3 regions of the Streptomyces sp. NBC_00878 genome follow, and region 2 is predicted to be linked to each of the others. Evidence: riboswitches for the same ligand, from Rfam matches in the RefSeq annotation. Region 2 holds a riboswitch; each other region holds the start of a gene.

What was found. Region 2 has a riboswitch for cyclic di-AMP ahead of OHA11_RS11110 (M23 family metallopeptidase). Riboswitches for the same ligand answer to the same signal wherever they lie in the genome.
Positions count from the first base shown of each region.
Region 1: another riboswitch for cyclic di-AMP. It lies ahead of OHA11_RS27555 (LysM peptidoglycan-binding domain-containing protein); the one in region 2 lies ahead of OHA11_RS11110 (M23 family metallopeptidase).
Region 3: another riboswitch for cyclic di-AMP. It lies ahead of OHA11_RS17115 (C40 family peptidase); the one in region 2 lies ahead of OHA11_RS11110 (M23 family metallopeptidase).

Region 1 covers NZ_JAPEOK010000001.1:6,373,456-6,379,611, reverse strand. Annotated here, with positions in the region: gene OHA11_RS27560 (CocE/NonD family hydrolase) at 1-1,342, shown strand, start outside; cyclic di-AMP (ydaO/yuaA leader) riboswitch at 1,764-1,926, shown strand; gene OHA11_RS27555 (LysM peptidoglycan-binding domain-containing protein) at 1,932-2,645, shown strand; gene OHA11_RS27550 (HAD family hydrolase) at 2,667-3,566, opposite strand; gene OHA11_RS27545 (FAD-dependent oxidoreductase) at 3,918-5,144, opposite strand; gene OHA11_RS27540 (ATP-grasp domain-containing protein) at 5,307-6,156, opposite strand, start outside.
Region 2 covers NZ_JAPEOK010000001.1:2,703,136-2,709,291, forward strand. Annotated here, with positions in the region: gene OHA11_RS11095 (bifunctional GNAT family N-acetyltransferase/acetate--CoA ligase family protein) at 1-590, opposite strand, end outside; gene OHA11_RS11100 (HPr family phosphocarrier protein) at 805-1,086, shown strand; gene OHA11_RS11105 (GntR family transcriptional regulator) at 1,304-1,999, opposite strand; gene OHA11_RS11110 (M23 family metallopeptidase) at 2,284-3,057, opposite strand; cyclic di-AMP (ydaO/yuaA leader) riboswitch at 3,070-3,230, opposite strand; gene OHA11_RS11115 (pitrilysin family protein) at 3,478-4,866, opposite strand; gene OHA11_RS11120 (pitrilysin family protein) at 4,863-6,156, opposite strand, start outside.
Region 3 covers NZ_JAPEOK010000001.1:4,106,564-4,112,719, forward strand. Annotated here, with positions in the region: gene OHA11_RS17095 (zf-HC2 domain-containing protein) at 1-760, shown strand, start outside; gene OHA11_RS17100 (ATP-binding cassette domain-containing protein) at 860-1,672, shown strand; gene OHA11_RS17105 (hypothetical protein) at 1,757-3,082, shown strand; gene OHA11_RS17110 (hypothetical protein) at 3,079-3,672, shown strand; cyclic di-AMP (ydaO/yuaA leader) riboswitch at 3,966-4,137, shown strand; gene OHA11_RS17115 (C40 family peptidase) at 4,144-5,292, shown strand; gene OHA11_RS17120 (C40 family peptidase) at 5,772-6,156, shown strand, end outside.

The DNA.
Region 1 (6,156 bases), 3.7 Mb from region 2:
CCACTGGCGCCACGGCAGCGTGTGCGAGGACTACTCGGCGATCCGGGCGGCGGTGCTCACGGTCGGCGGCTGGCACGACCCGTACCGGGACGCGGTCCTGCGCCTCGTGGAACACCTCCCGGCGGACCGCGTACGGGGGATCATCGGGCCGTGGTCGCACCAGTACCCCGACCGGGGGCTGCCGCCCGGCCCGGCGATCGGCTTCCTCCAGGAGACGCTGCGGTGGTGGGACCACTGGCTCAAGGGCACGGAGACCGGGATCATGTCGGAGCCGCTCCTGCGCTCGTACGTCAGCGACTCCCACCCGCCCGCGACGGTGTACCCGGCACTGCCGGGCCGCTGGGTCGGCGATCCGGCCTGGCCCTCTCCCCTGGTGGCCCCGGTGACGTACGCCCTCAAGGGTGAGCCCGTGGTGGTGCGGTCGCCTCAGCACACGGGGCTGGACGCGGGCCGCTTCTTTCCCTTCGGCAACGACGCGGACCTGCCGCCCGACCAGCGGGACGAGGACGCGAAGTCGGCGTGCTTCGACTTCGAGGTCCCTGAGGAGATCTGGGTGCTGGGCCGCCCGCGCGTGCGGTTGAGGCTCACTACGGAGGCGACGCGAGGACAAGTAGTGGCCCGAATCTGCGACGTGGCCCCCGACGGCTCCTCGACCCTCGTCACCCGAGGGGCCCTGAACCTGTCATCCCGTCATGGCCGTGACCAGGTGATCCCCTGGAAACCCGGCTCTACGGAGGACGTGGTTCTCGACCTGAACGCCATCGGCCACGCCATCCCTGCGGGCCATCGCATCCGTCTCGCCGTCTCCTCCGCGTACTGGCCGTGGATCTGGCCCCAGCCAGGTTCGGAGGCGGGCTTCACCCTCACCCCTTCGGGGAGCGTGCTGGAACTCCCGCTCCGCGCACAGGAGTCGGACCCGTCCATCTCCTTCGAGGAACCGGAGCAGGCGGAGCCCATGGGGGTGAACTTCCCCGCGACACTGGACGAGCCGCGCCCCGAACGCCTCGTCATCCGCGATGTCGCCAAGGGCGAGTGGCGTCTGGAGGTGGACCCGCGGTACGGCGGAACCCGGGTGTATCCCGACGGCCTCGAATTCACCGAAGAGGCCCTGGACACATACACGATCGACGAGTCGGACCCGTTGTCGGCCCGCGCCCGATCGGACTGGTTCATCCGTCTGCACCGACCGGATCTGCCGTGGGACGCGAGCGTCGAATCGCACTCCGAAACCACCTGCGACGAGGCGGACTTCACCACCGCGAACGAAGTGATCTGCAAGGACGGCGACGAAGTCGTGTTCCACCGCACCTGGGAGAAAAGGATTCCACGGACGGCGGGGTGAACTCGCACGTTCCCCGAATGATCGCGAACGCGCACCAACACGCGCGAACACGTATCCGGGCCACATAGCCGCGGGCTTCGTCGACACGTCGGCACCTTTACGGACAAGTAGCACCTTATGTGGACCGGGTGGACACCAAGGGTGCGCCCGACTTGCCCGTATTACGCACCTGTTGCACTTAATCCCCCACCTGCGCCAGTGAATTGGGTCACGTCCATTCGGGACCGCCACTGCGCCGGGTCGACCGATTCTCCTTTGCGTAAGGCAAGTTGAACTTCACCTTCCGGATGGATCAAGAATTACCCTCCAGCCTGAACGGGCAAATGGCATCTCCGTGTGAATTCAGGGCTTGTTCACGACATGTGCTCTCGCATACGTTCACGGCACTCCGGATGGACCGCCTAATCCTGCCGCCGCCCGGAGATCCCACTCACTCATTCACTCGCGTACGGCAGGAGCGGGGGACCCAGATAAGTCGCCGGTCCGGATTCCGGAACGGCTCGGGGTGAAGCCGCGTGCAGCATGCGGCCGGGCATCTCCCGCCCGAACCCGACAGCTCACCTCGCAGGCGCCGGAGAGGAAAAGCGCCATGCCCGCACAAGGTAAGCACCGCCGTACCAGACTGAATGCCCTCACTCGCGGAATCGTCGCCGCGGGAACCGGCGGAGCCGCACTCGCGCTCCCCCTCTTGGGAGCGACCGGCGCCCACGCCGCACAGCCGGCGCAGGCCGCGCAGGTCGCGTCGGCCGAAGTCCCGCAGGTCTCGCTCATCACGTACAAGGTCGTCGCGGGCGACACCCTGTCCAAGATCGCGAGGAAGTACCCGTCGAGCGGTGACTGGAAGCAGCTGTACCAGGCCAACCGCGCGGTCATCGGCGACGACCCGTCGCACATCCGCCCGGGGCTCACGCTGACGGTCGGCACCAAGACAGCCAAGGCGACCACCGCGTCCACCGTCACCCAGGCCGCCGCGAAGACGTACACGAACGACCTCGACGGCTGGATCAAGGAGGCGCTGGACGTCATGGCCCAGCACGGAATCCCGGGGTCGTACGACGGCATCTACCGCAACATCATGCGCGAGTCCTCGGGCAACCCGCAGGCCATCAACAACTGGGACTCCAACGCCGCGGCCGGTACGCCGTCGAAGGGGCTCCTCCAGGTCATCGACCCGACCTTCAGCGCGTACCACGTGCCCGGCACCTCGATGGACCCCTTCGACCCGGTCGCCAACATCACGGCGGCGTGCAACTACGCCGCCGCGAGGTACGGCTCGATCGACAACGTCTTCGGGGCCTACTGAGCCGGGCCTACTGAGCCGGGCCTACGGGGCCGGGATCGCCGAGGCGGGACTACTTGAGCTGGGACGGTTGAACGGGGCCCAGTGGGCGAGGCGTACGGCGGGCGGGGTCCAGGGACGGGAGAAGAGGCGCTCCAGTACCACCGCGATCCCGTCCTCCTCGTTCGACAGGGTCACCTCGTCGGCCACCGCCTTGAGTTCGGGGTGGGCGTTGGCCATCGCGACGCCGTGGGCCGCCCAGTCGAACATCGGGATGTCGTTCGGCATGTCCCCGAAGGCGATCGTGACGGCGGGGGTGAGGCCGAGGTGTTCGGCCGCCAGGGCGAGACCCGTCGCCTTGGTCACGCCACATGGCTGGAGTTCGACGGTGCCGGGGCCGGACATCGTGACCGTGGCGAGGGAACCGACCGCTCCGCGCGCCGCGGACGCCAACGCGTCGTCGGACAACAGGGGATGACGCAGCAGCACCTTGCTGATGGGTTCCGTCCAGAGGTCGTCGCGACGCAGGACGCGCACCGCCGGGAGCGTCGGGTGCGGCATCTCGTACCCGGGCTCGATGAGCGTGAGTCCGTCGACACCGTCCTGGTCGACCGCGGCGTACACGTCCCCGACCTCCGCCTCGATCTTGCCGAGTGCCGTCTCGGCCAGCTCGCGGTCGAGGGTGACCGACCACACCATGCGGTGGGCGCCTGCGTCGTACAGCTGCGCCCCCTGCCCGCACACCGCCAGGCCCTGACTGCCCAGTTCATCGAGCAGCGGCCGGACGCGCGGGGCCGGGCGCCCCGTGACCACGAGATGCCTGGCACCTCTCGCAACCGCCATCGCCAGCGCGGCGCGTGACCGGTCCGAGAGAGTGTCGTCGCCTCGCAGCAATGTCCCGTCCAGGTCAGTGGCGATGAGTGAATATGCAATCGGTGCGGCCATGATCAGAGAATACGGATCGAACGCCCCAACGACTCGACGGGAACCGGACGTCGTCCGGTATCTCGTCAGGCACACGGGTCGCCGCTCGCCCCTTCCGTTGGCCTTTGGGAGGTAAATCGCAGGCGAAAGGGGACAGTTGAGGCCGCTCCCGACCCGCCCGGATGCAGGAGGAGTTGCTCGGCGCGGGCGGCCGCGCACGCGCCCTGCCTTGCCTCACTCACCTCGCCTTTGGTTTCGTTTGATTCCGTTCACTGGCTTCATTCGTCGGTTTGGTTCGTCGGTTTCGTTCGTTGGTTTCGTTCGTTGGTTTCGTTCGCTTCGCTTCCATCGTTTCGTTTCGCTTCGCTTCGTTCAGCCGTGCGCCCGCGTCAGATGCCCGACCAACCGCGGTGAGGCGAACTCCGTTCCGCACACGAACCGCATCACCGGCCCGTACGAAGCCGCCGCCGGCAGCCCCGTGAAGTACAGCCCGGCCACGGAGGACCTGAACCCGGCGCCCAGCTTCGGTGTCCCCCGGCTCACCGCCAGCTCCGTACGCAGTTCGTGCCCGAGGAAGTCCATCGCGGCGAGGTCTACGCGGTATCCGGTCGCGGCCACGACGTGGTCCGCGGAGAGCTCCTCGATCCGCCCGCCGAGGGTCTGGACGGCGAGGGCCGGGCGGCCGGCCACCGATCCGGAGCGGACGATCCGAGACACCTCGCTCACCTGCACCTTCCCCTCGAACCGCGCCCGCAGCCACCAGGCTCCGAGCGGGCCGAGCACGCGGCGGACGAGGAAGTGCCGGACCTGCGGGGGCAGATGGCGGTACGGGTGGGGGTAGTAGCTAAGTGCCCACAACGACCAGGCCCGGCCGAAGGGTGACTCGGGGCGCAGCCTCGGCTGACTCCAGGGGGGCGCGCCGAAGGCGACCGATCCCTCACCGCGCGCCACTACGCGCACCTGTGCGCCTGCCTCCGCCGCGAGCGCCGCCGTCTCCAGGGCGGACTGACCCGCGCCTACGACGATCAGCTCCTTGCCGGAGAACCGGGACAGGTCATGGAGCTGCGAGCTGTGCGAGACGGGCCCCGTGGGGGTCGGTCCGTCGGGCGCGGCCGCGGCCAGTTCGGGCGGCAGATGGGCCAGCCCGGACAGACCGGTCGCGACGACGACCGCCCGCGCGGTGAACAACTCCCCCGAGTCCAGCTTGAGTTCGAAGCCCCCCGAGCCCTGGCGACCGCCGCGCGGCCCCGGCAGCCGGTCGACCGAGACGACCCGCACCCGCTCCAGTTCCGGCACGAGCTTCTGCTGGAACCACTCCCCGTACGCGACGAACGTCTCGACCGGCACGATGTCCTCGTCCGTGACGAGTCGGCGTATGCCGGCCGCGTCGCAGTAGTCGACGAGGTCGTGCCCACGCTGCGGGGCGTCGATGTTCGAGGCGGCCGGGGTCGACTTCAGAAGCATCCCCTCGGGCATGTGCTCACGCCAGCTCACCATGGGCTCACCAAACACCCGTACCGGAATGCCGCGCGCTCGCAGATGCGCGGCGGTCGACAGGCCGAACGGCCCGGCACCGATCACTGCCACCGGCTCCATCACGAAGTCCCCTCCCCAGGACGCTGCTTCATCACTTCGTGGTCCACACCAAAAGATGTGCGATGTGCTGCTGGTTCGTCGTTCAGCCGACTCGTCTCACTGCCGGCTCGTCATAGGTACTGCTCATAGGTACTGCTCGTTCGTGGTCGGACAGGCCATCAGCCCTCAGCCCGCGTTCGCGCGGGCGCTCCGGCGGTTGGTCCGCCACAGCTGGTACACGTGCTTCACGCCGGGTCGTACGAAACGCGCGAGCATGGTGAAGAACGGACGCAGGTCGTCCGCCGCCAGCCACGCCAGTTCCGTGCCGCTCGCGCGGGCGGGGGCGTGCGGTGTCGTGTAGCCGCTGCGGCGGTACGCGAGCAGGGCGGGCAGGTCGATGTTCTCCACGATGTAACGCCGGCCCGCGAGCTGTTCCCCCTCCGGAACGGTGCGGCCGGTCAGGTCCAGATGCATGGCGCGGACGACGTCGATCCCCGACTCGTTCTCGAAGAGCCGGAACTGCGCGCCCATCCGCGGGTTGAAGTCGAGCAGTTTGTACTGGCCGTCGCGCCGGTCGAAGCGCAGGTCGAGGTCGATGACGCCACTGAAGCCGATCTGTTTGATGAAACGCGCGGCGATGTCCGCGAGTTCCGGATTGTCGACCACGTACGCGTTCGCCGTCATCCCCGCGTGCGGCGGCCAGGAGCGGACCTTGACGCCGGTGAACATCGCGAGCGGCGTCGAGTCCGCGTCGAAGTACGCGTGCACGATCCAGTCCTCGGCGTCCTCCCTGGGCAGGTACTCCTGGAGGATCACGCCGGGGTGCTCGCCCCAGTCCCGCGCGAGCGCGAGCAGCCCTTCGCGGGTCGCGATCCGGGTCGTCCCGTTCACGGCCGGTCGTGCGCGGCGTACGAACGCCTCGCGGTTCTTGGCCACGAGCGGGAACCTCGCCTTCGCCGCGAAGTCCTCGATCTCCTCGTACGACTCCGGGAAAGCGGACTCCGGGCTGGGTATGCCGTGCTCCAGGCAAAGTTCG
Region 2 (6,156 bases):
CGCGCGCGCTGCACGGCGAGCGAGCGGTCGGTGGGTTCGAGGTCGAACTCCAGGCGTACGACGCCGTCTTCGAAGTGGCGCTTCTGCTGGTACCCGGCGTCCGTGAACACCTTGATCATCTTGGTGTTCGCGGGCAGCACCTCGGCGGCGAAGCGGCGGATGTCGCGCTCGCGGGCGACGGCCGCGATGTGCTCCAGCAGGGCCGACGCCACGCCCCGGCCCTGGTGGGCGTCCTGCACGAGGAAGGCGACCTCGGCCTCGTCCGCGGGGGACGACGAGGGGAGACCGTCGGCGTTGATGCGGTCGTAGCGTACGGTGGCGATGAACTCGCCGCCCACCGTGGCCGCGAGTCCCACCCGGTCCACAAAGTCGTGGTGGGTGAAGCGATGGACGTCCTTGGCGGACAGGCGCGGGTACGGCGCGAAGAAGCGGTAGTACTTCGACTCGTCGGACACCTGCTCGTAGAAGCTGACCAGGCGGTCGGCGTCGTCGGCCGTGATGGGCCGGATGCGCGCGGTCCCACCGTCGCGCAGCACGACATCGGCCTCCCAGTGAGCTGGGTACTCGTGCCGGTCCGGCGAGGTCTGCATGGGCCCCAGAGTACGGCTCGGGTCCGACAACGGCGGGTCCTCGTCCCGGGGGTTCAGGTCCCGACGACGACGGGCTCGCGTCCGGCAAGGGCGCGAGGCAGTCTTGGGGGCTGAAGCCGCCTCGGGCCCCGGTCCCGCACCCGCTCGGGGCGCGCTTCGCACCATATGGAACAATGGTCTAGACAACCGTGAGACATCTGAAGGGCAGCATCACATGGCTGAGCGCCGCGTCAACGTCGGCTGGGCCGAGGGCCTTCACGCCCGTCCCGCCTCCATCTTCGTCCGGGCCGCCACGGCCTCCGGCGTCCCCGTGACGATCGCCAAGGCCGACGGCAACCCCGTCAACGCCGCCTCCATGCTCGCGGTTCTCGGCCTGGGCGCGCAGGGCGGCGAGGAGATCGTCCTCGCCTCCGACGCCGAGGGGGCGGACACCGCGCTCGACCGCCTGGCGAAGCTGGTCGCCGAGGGTCTTGAGGAGCTCCCCGAGACCGTCTGAGTGTGGCCCTCCGCGCCCGAGCCGGCGGCACTTTCGCGGACCTGGTGACCAAGCGGGGTTCCACAATTGACGTGACGGTGTTCTTCGTTTCAAGACCCGTCCCACTCACACAACGAAGGGCCCGCCTCACAAATGAGGCGGGCCCTTTGCTATTCCTGATTATGGGCAGCGGAAATAATCTCCCGCGAATTACATCTCTTTGTATACGGCGCCACTGTTAATGCCGCAGGCCTGCCGTGTTTACAGGATGTTGCGAAGTCCTCACACGCTCCACGCGGTCACCGCCGCCGGGAAAGCGCAGCCGATGAGCGGCCGTCGCCCGCTCGGTGTGCAGCGCCGTGATCGACCTGGCCCGGTCGCTGTCGCCGCGCGCGACGGCGTCCACGATGGCGCCGTGCTCGCCCCAGGACTCGGCGGGGTGGGCCGGCGCCTCGACCGAGTACATCCAGGCGATCTTGTGCCGCAGCTGGGCGAGCGTGGAGGTCAGCGCGGGGCTTCCGGAGGCCTGGGCGAGCGTCTCGTGGAACCAGGCACCGAGCGAGCGCAGATCCTCGCTGTTGCCTCTCCTGGCCCTCTCCTGCCCCAGCCTGACCAGGCCGCGCAGCACCTTGAGGTGCGCCTCGGTGCGGCGCTGGGCGGCGCGCGCGGCACCCAGCGGCTCCAGCAGCATGCGCATCTCCAGGAGGTCGGAGGCCTCCTGTTCGGTGGGCTCCGCGACGCACGCGCCCGCGTGCCGACGCGTGACGACGAAGCCTTCCGCCTCCAGGGTGCGCAGCGCCTCACGCACGGGGACCCGCGAGACGCCGTACCGGCGCGCGAGCAGTTCTTCGGTGAGCCGGCCGCCGCGCTCGTAGACACCCGCGACGATGTCGTCACGGATCGCCGTGCATACCGAGTGCGCGGGAATACGCATGACCGGACCTCCGCCTTAACCCCCGCGAAACGCGGTCGATTGACGCCTGTTCGGTGACTCTATTGCAGAGAACGGGAAATTCCGATGGGAGGCCGGAATCCATGGATATTTTTTGGACACACTTCGCTTCTGAACAGGCAGTCGTCCGGTGGCGAGTCGGGCGGAGAGTTCGGAAAGTGGCGAGAAGCGGTCGGGCCGCGACGGGATGCCGTCAGGACGCGGTCTGGATGCCCGAAGGCCCCGGCTAGGTGAGCCGGGGCCTTCGGGAGGTATGCCGCGCGTCGTCAGACGTTCACGCCATGCTGGCGGAGGTACCCGAGGGGGTCGATGTCCGAGCCGTACTCCGCGGTCGTCCGCGCCTCGAAGTGCAGGTGCGCCCCGGTGACGTTGCCGGTCGCCCCGGAGAGGCCTATCTGCTGGCCCGGGGTGACCGTCTGGCCGACCGAGACACCGAGGGACGACATGTGCCCGTACTGGGTGTAGGTACCGTCGTTCATCTTGATGACGACCTGGTTGCCGTACGAGCCGCCCCAGCCGGCCTCCACGACGGTGCCGGAGCCCACCGCGTGCACGGTGGTACCGCTCGCGGCGTGGAAGTCGATACCGGTGTGGCTGCCGGAGGACCAGACCGCGCCACCCGCCTGGTAGCCGGTGGAGACGTACGAACCGGCGATGGGCGAGGTGTAGGTGTTCAGCAGGCGCTTGCGCTCGGCCTCGCGGGCGGCGCGGGCCTTGGCCTCGCGCTCCTTCTTGAGCTTCTCCGCCGCCTCCTTGGCGCGCTCCTTCGCGGCGGCCTCGGCCTTCTCGCGGGCCGCGGCCTCGTCGGCGGCCTGCTGCTGGGCGGCAGCCTGCGCGTCGATCTCATCGGCGAGCGAGTCGCCGATGGTGATCGCCTGGGTGAGGGTCTGCTCGGCCGGGCTCTCGGCGGCGAACGAGGGAGCAGCCAGGGTGCCGACGACACCGGTGGTGGCGAGTGCGGCGACGCCAACGGTCCTGTTGGTGTTGTGCTTCATGCGGCTGGGACGACGGTGCTTCCCGGTGGCGCGGGTGAACGCCATGAAGTGGCTGGTCCTTTCCTTCCTTCTCGCCTACCGGGTTAGCTGACGGGTTCGGAGCAGGAAGGTCTCCTACGGACCCCCTTCGGGAAGGGCGTCCGATTCACCCCAGGGACTACGTATGGGTCCCCGGCTCCCCTGGCTCGCGCCGTACGGGGACTCGGCGATGACTGTCCGGTGCCGCGGACGCGGCGCACTGCCTGACGAACAGCCGGACCGACGCTAAGCGGGGTGTCTTTCAATCAACAAACGGATCAAGACTTTTGTAGCGCACGCCACAGGGCAGACAGGCAACCTCCCTATCAATACGGACAACTTGCGGGTCGAGGTCGAAGTCCGGGCAAGTCGGGGCCGAGGTCCGGGCGAAAGAGAGAACCCAGGAGACTCTCCGGTCTCCTGGGTTCTCCACGGACGGTCGCTGTCCTACTCCGCTGTCACCACGCTGACTTCACCGATTCCGAGGGCCCTGACCGGCTCCTCGATCTGCGCGGCGTCCCCGACGAGGACGGTCACCAGCCGGTCCACCGGGAAGGCGCTCACGGCCGCCGCGGTGGCCTCCACGGTGCCGGTCGCGGCGAGCTGCTGGTACAGCGTCGCCTGGTAGTCGTCCGGCAGGTGCTGCTCGACCTGGTCGGCGAGGGTGCCCGCGACGACGCCCGCCGTCTCGTACTTCAGGGGCGCCACACCCACGAGGTTCTGCACGGCGACGTCCCGCTCGGCGTCGGTGAGGCCCTCGGCCGCGAGGGTGCGCAGCACCTTCCAGAGGTCGTCGAGCGCCGGGCCGGTGTTCGGGGTGTCCACGGAGCCGCTGATGGCGAGCATCGCGGCGCCCGTCCCGTCCGGCGCGGAGCGCAGGACCTGACCGAACGCCCGCACACCGTAGGTGTATCCCTTTTCCTCGCGCAGGACGCGGTCCAGGCGGGAGGTGAGGGTGCCGCCGAGGCAGTACGTGCCGAGCACCTGGGCGGGCCACACACGGTCGTGCCGGTCGGCGCCGACGCGGCCGATGAGCAGCTGCGTCTGGACGGCTCCGGGACGGTCGACGATGACCACGCGGCCCGTGTCGTCGGCGGTCACCGGCGGAATGGGCCGGGCCACGGCCGGCGAACCGGTCCAGGTGCCGAGCGTGTCCCCGAGCAGCGCGTCGAGGTCGACACCGGTGAGGTCGCCGACGACGACGGCGGTCGCCGTGGCGGGGCGTACGTGCCTTTCGTAGAAGGCGCGTACGGCCCCCGAGTCGATCTTGGCGACCGTCTCTTCGGTGCCCTGGCGCGGGCGCGACATGCGCGAGGTCGCCGGGAACAGCTGCCGGGAGAGCTCCTTGGCGGCGCGGCGCCCCGGGTTGGCGGTCTCGTGCGGGATCTCGTCGAGCCGGTTGCGCACCAGCCGCTCGACCTCGCTGTCCTCGAAGGCGGGTGCCCTGAGGGCGTCGGCGAGCAGGCCGAGCGCCTTGGGGAGCCGTGAGACGGGGACTTCGAGGCTGAGCCGTACGCCGGGGTGGTCGGCGTGCGCGTCGAGGGTGGCGCCGCAGCGCTCCAGCTCGGCGGCGAACTCCTCGGCGGAGTGCTTGTCGGTGCCTTCGGAGAAGGCACGCGCCATGATCGTGGCGATGCCGTCCAGGCCCTGCGGCTCGGCCTCCAGCGGTGCTGCCAGGAGGATTTCGACGGCGACGACCTGCTGGCCGGGGCGGTGGCAGCGCAGCAGGGTCAGGCCGTTGTCGAGCGCGCCGCGCCCGGGTGCCGGGAAGGCCCAGGGCCGGGCCTCGCCGGCCTGGGGCTGCGGGTGGAAGTCCATCGTGGCGAGCTCGGTCACTTGGCCGCCTCCTCGTCGGTGTCGTCAGCGGCGTCGGTGTCCTGGGCCTCTTCGGCGACGGTCGGTTCGTAGACCAGCACCGCGCGGTTGTCGGGGCGCAGGCGGGCCTTGGCGACCTCCTGGACCTCCTCGGCCGTGACGTCGAGGACGCGCTGGACGGCCGTCAGGGCGAGCTGCGGGTCGCCGAACAGCACCGCGTACCGGCACAGTTCGTCGGCGCGGCCCGCGACCGTGCCGAGACGGTCCAGCCACTCGCGCTCCAACTGGGCCTGGGCGCGCTCCATCTCCTCGGCCGTGGGGCCCTCCTCGGCGAACCGGGCGAGCTCCTCGTCGACGGCGGTCTCGATCACCGGGACCTCGACGTCGCCGGACGTCTTCACGTCGAGCCACCCCAGGGAGGGTGCTCCCGCGAGGCGCAGCAGGCCGAACCCGGCGGCCACGGCGGTGCGGTCGCGGCGTACGAGCCGGTTGTAGAGCCGGGACGACTCGCCGCCGCCGAGCACGGTCAGGGCAAGGTCCGCCGCGTCGCACGCGCGCGTGCCGTCCTCCGGCAGCCGGTAGGCGGCCATCAACGCGCGGGCCGGGACCTCCTCCTCGACGACCTCGCGCAGTTGCCCGCCGATGGTCTCGGGCAGGGAACCGTCGCGCGGGGCGGGCTTGCCGTCGTGGCCCGCGATGGAGCCGAAATACTTCTCGACCCAGGCGAGCGTCTGCTCCGGGTCGATGTCTCCGACGATCGACAGAACGGCGTTGTTGGGCGCGTAGTAGGTGCGGAAGAACGCGCGCGCGTCCTCCAGGGTGGCCGCGTCCAGGTCCGTCATCGACCCGATCGGTGTGTGGTGATAAGGGTGGCCCTCCGGGTAGGCGAGGGCGGTCAGCTTCTCGAAAGCGGTGCCATAGGGGACGTTGTCGTAACGCTGCCGGCGCTCGTTCTTGACGACGTCCCGCTGGTTCTCCATGGACTCGTCGTCGAGCGCGGCGAGCAGCGAGCCCATGCGGTCGGCCTCCAGCCAGAGCGCGAGCTCCAGCTGGTGCGTGGGCATGGTCTCGAAGTAGTTGGTGCGCTCGAAACTGGTCGTGCCGTTGAGCGAACCGCCCGCGCCCTGCACCAGTTCGAAGTGGCCGTTGCCCTTCACCTGGCCCGAGCCCTGGAACATCAGGTGCTCGAAGAGGTGGGCAAGTCCGGTGCGGCCCTTGACCTCGTGGCGCGAACCGACGTCGTACCAGAGGCACACCGCCGCGACCGGGGTCAGGTGGTCCTCGGAGAGCACCACACGCAGGCCGTTGGCC
Region 3 (6,156 bases), 1.4 Mb from region 2:
CAGCGCCGCGGCGTTGTGGACGCTGGAGGCACATCTGGAGCAGTGCACTGCCTGCCAGGCCGAATTGAGGGAGGTGTCCCTCGCTCACCGCCCGGCCGACACCGCGCTGATGGAGCAGGTGCGCGAGCGCCTGTCGGCGACGCTGCCGCCGGTACCCCGCCGCCGGTGGCGCCGGGTGCGGGGCGGACTGGCCCGGTGGGCGGCCCCCGCGCTCGGACCGTGGACCGCGGCGGTCGTCCTCGTCGTTCTCGGCGCCCTGGTCCTGTCCTCGGCCGTCGCACACAACTCCCCGACCCTCCTGCTGCTGGCCCCGGCGATGCCGCTGCTGGGAGTGGCCGTGAGCTGGGGCCCGCACTCCGACCCCGTCCATGAGCTGATCGCCACCACCCCGAGAGCGGGGCTCGGCCTCGTCCTGCGGCGGACCCTGGCCGTGCTGACCCTCGTGACCCCGGCCCTCGCAGCCGCCGGCTGGGTCACCGGCACCGCACCCGCGCTGGTCCTGCTGCCGGCCCTCACTCTGACCTGCGCGAGCCTGGCACTGGGCAGCGTGGTGGGCACCCAGCGCGCCGCCACCGCGCTGGGCACCGGGTGGGCCCTGTTCGTGGTCTCCCCCGCCCTCGGCGGGGGCACCGTTCCCTCCTACCTACAGGAGTCCGCCGCCCCGGGTTGGGCGGCCGCGACCGCTGTCCTGGGCGCCGCCGTCATCCTGTGCCGCAACGCCTATCTGCACGCCCCTGAGGCCCGCACACGCCACCGCTGACCCCCACACCGTCCTTCACCTGCGACGCGGTCCTTCACCCGCACCGCAGTCCTTCACCTGCACCGCAGTCCTTCACCCGCACCGCGAGGAGACACCGCCATGCCCAGAACCGTCACCGCGAGCGAGACGGCCCCCACCCGCTACGCCCATCACATCCAGGCTCACGCCCTGACCGTGCGGCACGGCCGCCGCGCGGCGGTCGACGGGATCGACCTGGAACTGGGCACCGGAGTGCACGGTCTGCTCGGCCCCAACGGGGCGGGCAAGACGACCCTGATCCGCACGCTCGCCACCGTCCTGACCCCGCACAGCGGCGACCTGGAACTCCTGGGCAACGCCCGTCGCAGCGGTGGCGAACTGCGCGAGCTGCGCCGTCGGCTGGGCTATCTGCCCCAGGCTTTCGGACACTACCGGCGCTTCACCGTGCGTGAGTTCGTCGAGTACATGGCCTGGCTCAAGGAAGTGCCCCGCCGCCGGGTCGCCGACGCGGTGCAGCACTCCATCGACCGGGTCGACCTCACCGACCGGGCCGATGACCGTATGGGATCGCTCTCCGGCGGCATGCTGCGCCGGGCCGGCATCGCCCAGGCGATCGTCAACGACCCCGACATCCTGCTGCTCGACGAACCCACCGTCGGCCTGGACCCCGCCCAGCGCATGGAGTTCCGCACTCTGCTGCGTGACATCGGCGCACAGTCCTGCGTCCTGGTCTCCACCCACCTTGTCGAGGACGTCGGTGCCGCCTGCGCCAGCGTCGTGCTGATGGACGAGGGCCGCACGGTCTTCGCGGGCCACCTCGACCGCCTCCGTACCGCAGGCACCGACGCCGACCCGGGCGACAGCGACATCGAGCGCGGCTACTCCGCCCTGCTGCGCCGGCACCGCGAGGGCAAGGCCGGGGCCGGGCGATAGGCGACGCAGCACAACCGCCGCCCGAAGCCCCTGTATGTCCTCCTACACCCGACTACTGGCTACACCCGACTACTGGAGACTGTGATGTTCCGAATAGTGCGCCTGGAGGCGAAGCGCTCGATCGCGCTGCCGCTGTTCCTGGTGCTGGCCGCCCTGACCCGTGTCTTTCTGTGGATGGACATCGGGGAGTGGGCCGCCAGTTGGGCGCCCCTGGTCTACTCGATGCGGGGAACCGCCTGGATCGTGCTGCCGGTGGCACTGGCCGCCGGGATCTGGCACGGCGGGCGGGAGCGGCGCAGTGAGGTCTCCGAGCTGTTCGCCGCCACGCCACGGCCGCGCTCGGTGCGGCTGCTGCCCGCCTTCCTGGTGATCGCCGGCGCGGTGGTGCTCGCCATGGCCGCGATGGTCGGGTGGGCAGGGGTACTGGTCTCCCGGCACGCGGCCTACGGTGACGGCCTTCAGCCTGCGGGCCTTGCGGTGGGACTGCTGGCCGCCATCGCCGTCACCCTGCTCGGGTTGGGTGTCGGGCGGATGGCGTCCGCGCCGGTCGTGGCGCCGCTGGGCGCGGTGGTGCTCTTCCTGATTCTGTCGGTGAGCCAGGACAGCCGGCCGGCCAACCGTCTGGTGGACACCGTGCTGCCGATGCTGCCGGTGACGGACGACTTCCACCGGGTGCTGCCCTCGCTGTCCGCGGCCCAGGGCATCTGGTTCGCCGCCGTCGCTGTCACCGGTGTGCTGCTGGCCGTCGCGGCCACCGCGCGTGCCCGGGTGCTGGCCCTGACGCCCGCCGTGGCCGGGGTGGCCCTCGGAACCCTGCTGGCGCCATCGGGCGCGGTCGTCCCCGACCAGCAGGCCACCGCCATGGTCTGCGCGCCGAGCAACGGCCGGATCTGTGTCACCAAGGTGCACACCCGCACATTGCCCGATCTCACAGCTCCCGCCCAGAAGGTGCTCGACGCCTTCGCCAAGGTGCCCGGTGGCCCGACGCGGGTGGAGGAGGACACGGTGAGCTGGATGCTCGACGACGGCAAGCCTGCCGACGCCAAGGATCTCGGTACGGTCCGTGTCCAACTCCCGTACCGGACACAGGAAGGCGGCATCAGATGGAAACCGGCCTCGGTCCTCGACACCGTGGCCTCCGGAGCCGTTTTCGACGAGGACTGCTTCTCCGACGAGGAGGACGGGACCGGCAGGGAGTGGACCCGCGCGCAGGACGCCTCCGATGCGATGGCCGCCCTGCTCCTGGCCACCCCCACCGACGAGCTGAGCCCTGTCGCCCGCGAGGCCTACGACACGCTGCGCGCGCTGCCTGCCAAGGAGCGCTACCAGCGGATAGGGGACGGCCGGAAGGCCGCACTGACCTGCGGGGACCCGCTGGCCGTCGTCATGGGTCAGGGAGCGGGCCGATGACCCCGGGCCTGCACGGCATCGTGCTGCACCTGCGCTGCCGGGCGGTTCCGGCGACCGTACTGGTCTTTCTGGCCGCGGCCGCACTCACCTGGGCCGCATACCTGCCGGACGACCCGGCCATAACCCATAGGCTCGGCCTGATCGCCGTCGTGCTGGGCATCGCCCCCACCGCCCGCACGCTCGCCGGCCCGGACGAGGAACTGGAACGCGGCACGCCCGCCCCCTGGCGGCTGATCCGCGCCGTCCACCTGTTGCTGCTCGGCGGAGTCCTGCTCGGTCTGCTCGTCGTCGTCCACCGGATCGCCGGGCAGCAGTCCCACGCCGTGGCCTACGGCACCGTCGTACAGGCCGTCCTGGCACTCACGGCCCTGACCGCCCTGGGCGCGGTGCTCGTCGGTGCCCACGCGGCCTGGGTCCTCCCCATCGGCTGGGCCATGCTCATGCTGGCGGTGGGCCCCAGGGAATCGGTCATCGGGCAGGCACTGACCTGGATGGTCCAGGACCCCGGCACCGTCACCTCCACCACGGTGGCCGTCCTCCTGACAGTCGTCGGCGCCGCCGCCTACACCCAGCGCGGGAGCCGCCTGTGAGCCCGCTGCGGCCGGCCACATATTGATCATGTGACCGGCCGGCCGCGGATGGCTTCCTCTGCCCCACGGCACCTGACCGTGACTGCTGGAAGCCGGCGCCCCCGACCAGTCGGACGCCGCCACTCCGGACAACTCATCGCAGATCATTCCGGATTGACCTCGGAGAGCGAGGCCCAAGGTCAAGGTCACGAAAATGTATCGGGCATATCGCACATCAAACTTCACAGGGGCCACACGAATTAGCTAAATTTCCTGTAGGCCGCACGACCCGCACCGGCGAACATCGCCGGGCCGAGCGGCCTCCGCCGAGTCCGGTACGCCCTTGTGGCCGCCGGAGCCGAGGACCCACCGACCTTGGGGTGAATCGGTCCAACTCCCATCCGGGAACCGGACCGTAGGGCAAACCTTCCGAAGCACCAGCCCGAACCCGACAGCTAACTCGGTAGGCGGATGACGGAAGGAGACGCCCTCGTGGCGCCACACCGCAGGTCCCGGCCCCTCAGCCCCATGGGCATACGGACTCCGGCCCTCGCCACCGCGGCTCTGACCTCGGTGGCTCTCCTCTCCCAGACGGCGAACGCGTCGCCCGCCGAGGAGCCCAAGCCGAGCCTTGAGGAAGTCGAGAAAAAGGTCGGCGACCTCTACCGCCAGGCAGAGACGGCCAGCGAGAAGTACAACGCGGCCAAGGAGAAGACCACCAAGCAGAAGAAGCGCGTCGACACCCTGCTCGACGATGTGGCGCGGCGCACGGAGAAACTGAACGACGCGCGCGAGGAACTCGGTACGTTCGCCGCCGCGCAGTACCGCACGGGAGCCGCCGCCCCCGACACCGCCTCCCTCCTCCTCGCGGACAACCCGCAGGACTACTTCGACCAGACCCACCTGATGGACCGGCTGACCAGCCGCCAGAAGCAGTCCGTCGACGACTACGTCACGCAGCAGGCCGCGACGGCGGAGAAGCGGCAGGAGGCGTCCGAGAGCCTGGAGACGCTCACCGCGACGCAGAGCACGCTGAAGACGTCCAAGGCGGACGTCCAGCGGAAGCTCGCCGAGGCGCGCGACCTGCTCTCGAAGCTGACCGCCGAGGAGAAGGCGCGGCTCGCCGCGATCGAGCGGCAGAAGCAGGAAGAGGCCCAGCGCAAGGCGGACGAGCTGGCGCGGCAGCAGGCGGCCGAAGCGGAGCGGCGGCGCCAGGAGGCGGCGACGCAGAACACCGGGACCTCCTCGGGCACCTCGGGCTCCGGCTCGTCCACCTCCACTTCCACCTCCACGGCCAAGGCCGACAAGGCGCTCGCCTTCGCCCGCGCCCAGATCGGCAAGCCGTACGTGTGGGGCGCGAGCGGCCCCGAGTCGTACGACTGCTCCGGCCTCACCCAGGCCGCCTGGAAGGCCGCCGGCGTCACGCTCCCGCGTACCACCTGGGACCAGGTCAACGCGGGCACGACGGTCTCCTTGAACAGCGCCCAGCCCGGTGACCTGGTCTTCTTCTACGACGACATCAGCCACGTCGGCATCTACATCGGCGACGGCATGATGATCCACGCGCCGAAGCCCGGGGCGTACGTCCGCGAGGAGTCGATCTACTACATGCCGATCCACAGCGTGGTACGCCCGGCATGAGGGGCTTTTCGTAGTCCTGTTTCGCACTGACCGGAATTGGGGCTGCCCGAGGCTGAGAGGGACACGCGCGTGTCCCTCTCAGCCTCGGGCAGCCCACGCGCCCCATCCCGGCGGAGCCCATAGCACCAGCCGCTCGCCCGCTCCCCCACAACTCGCGCATCGGTCAGCCCACCACGTCAAGTCGGCGGCGCCGGGCCCGGATCGCGGTCGTACCCGGTCAGCTCGTGCCCGAATCGCACCACTTCCGTACATGCCGTTACCCGGGCCACGGTCCCAGGTTTAGCGTCCTTCCCCAGGTGACCGGACTTTCCCACCGCCGCCCGGGCCAGGGGCGGCATCCGGACACCACCGCCGAGAAAGGTCCGGCGGCGGCCCGCTCCCCTGTGCGGGCCGCCGCCGGACGTGCAACCGGCCCCTGAGGGCCGCCGCCGCGGACGCACCAACGCCCGGGCGGCCGTACGGAAGGACGTGGATCGCACGTGGCAGCGCACCGCAAGCCCAGACAGCGCTCAATCGGCGGCAGTACGGCCCGCACCGCCTTCACCATCGCGCTCGCGGGCGCGGCGAGCGCGACCGGGTTCGAGGGGACGGGGACCGCCGCGCCGGAACTGACAGCCGCTCAGGTCAGGGCGAAGGTCGACAAGTTGTACCAGGAGGCGGAGGTCGCCACCGAGAAGTACAACGGGGCGAAGGAGAGGTCGACGAAGACGCGGGGCCGGCTGAACACGCTGCAGGACGAGGCCGCGCGCAGGACGGATCGGCTCAACTCGGAGCGGGACGCGCTCGGTTCGCTGGCCACCGCGCAGTACCGGGACGGCGGCGTCGACCCCGCGCTGCGGCTCATGCTCTCCTCGGATCCCGATC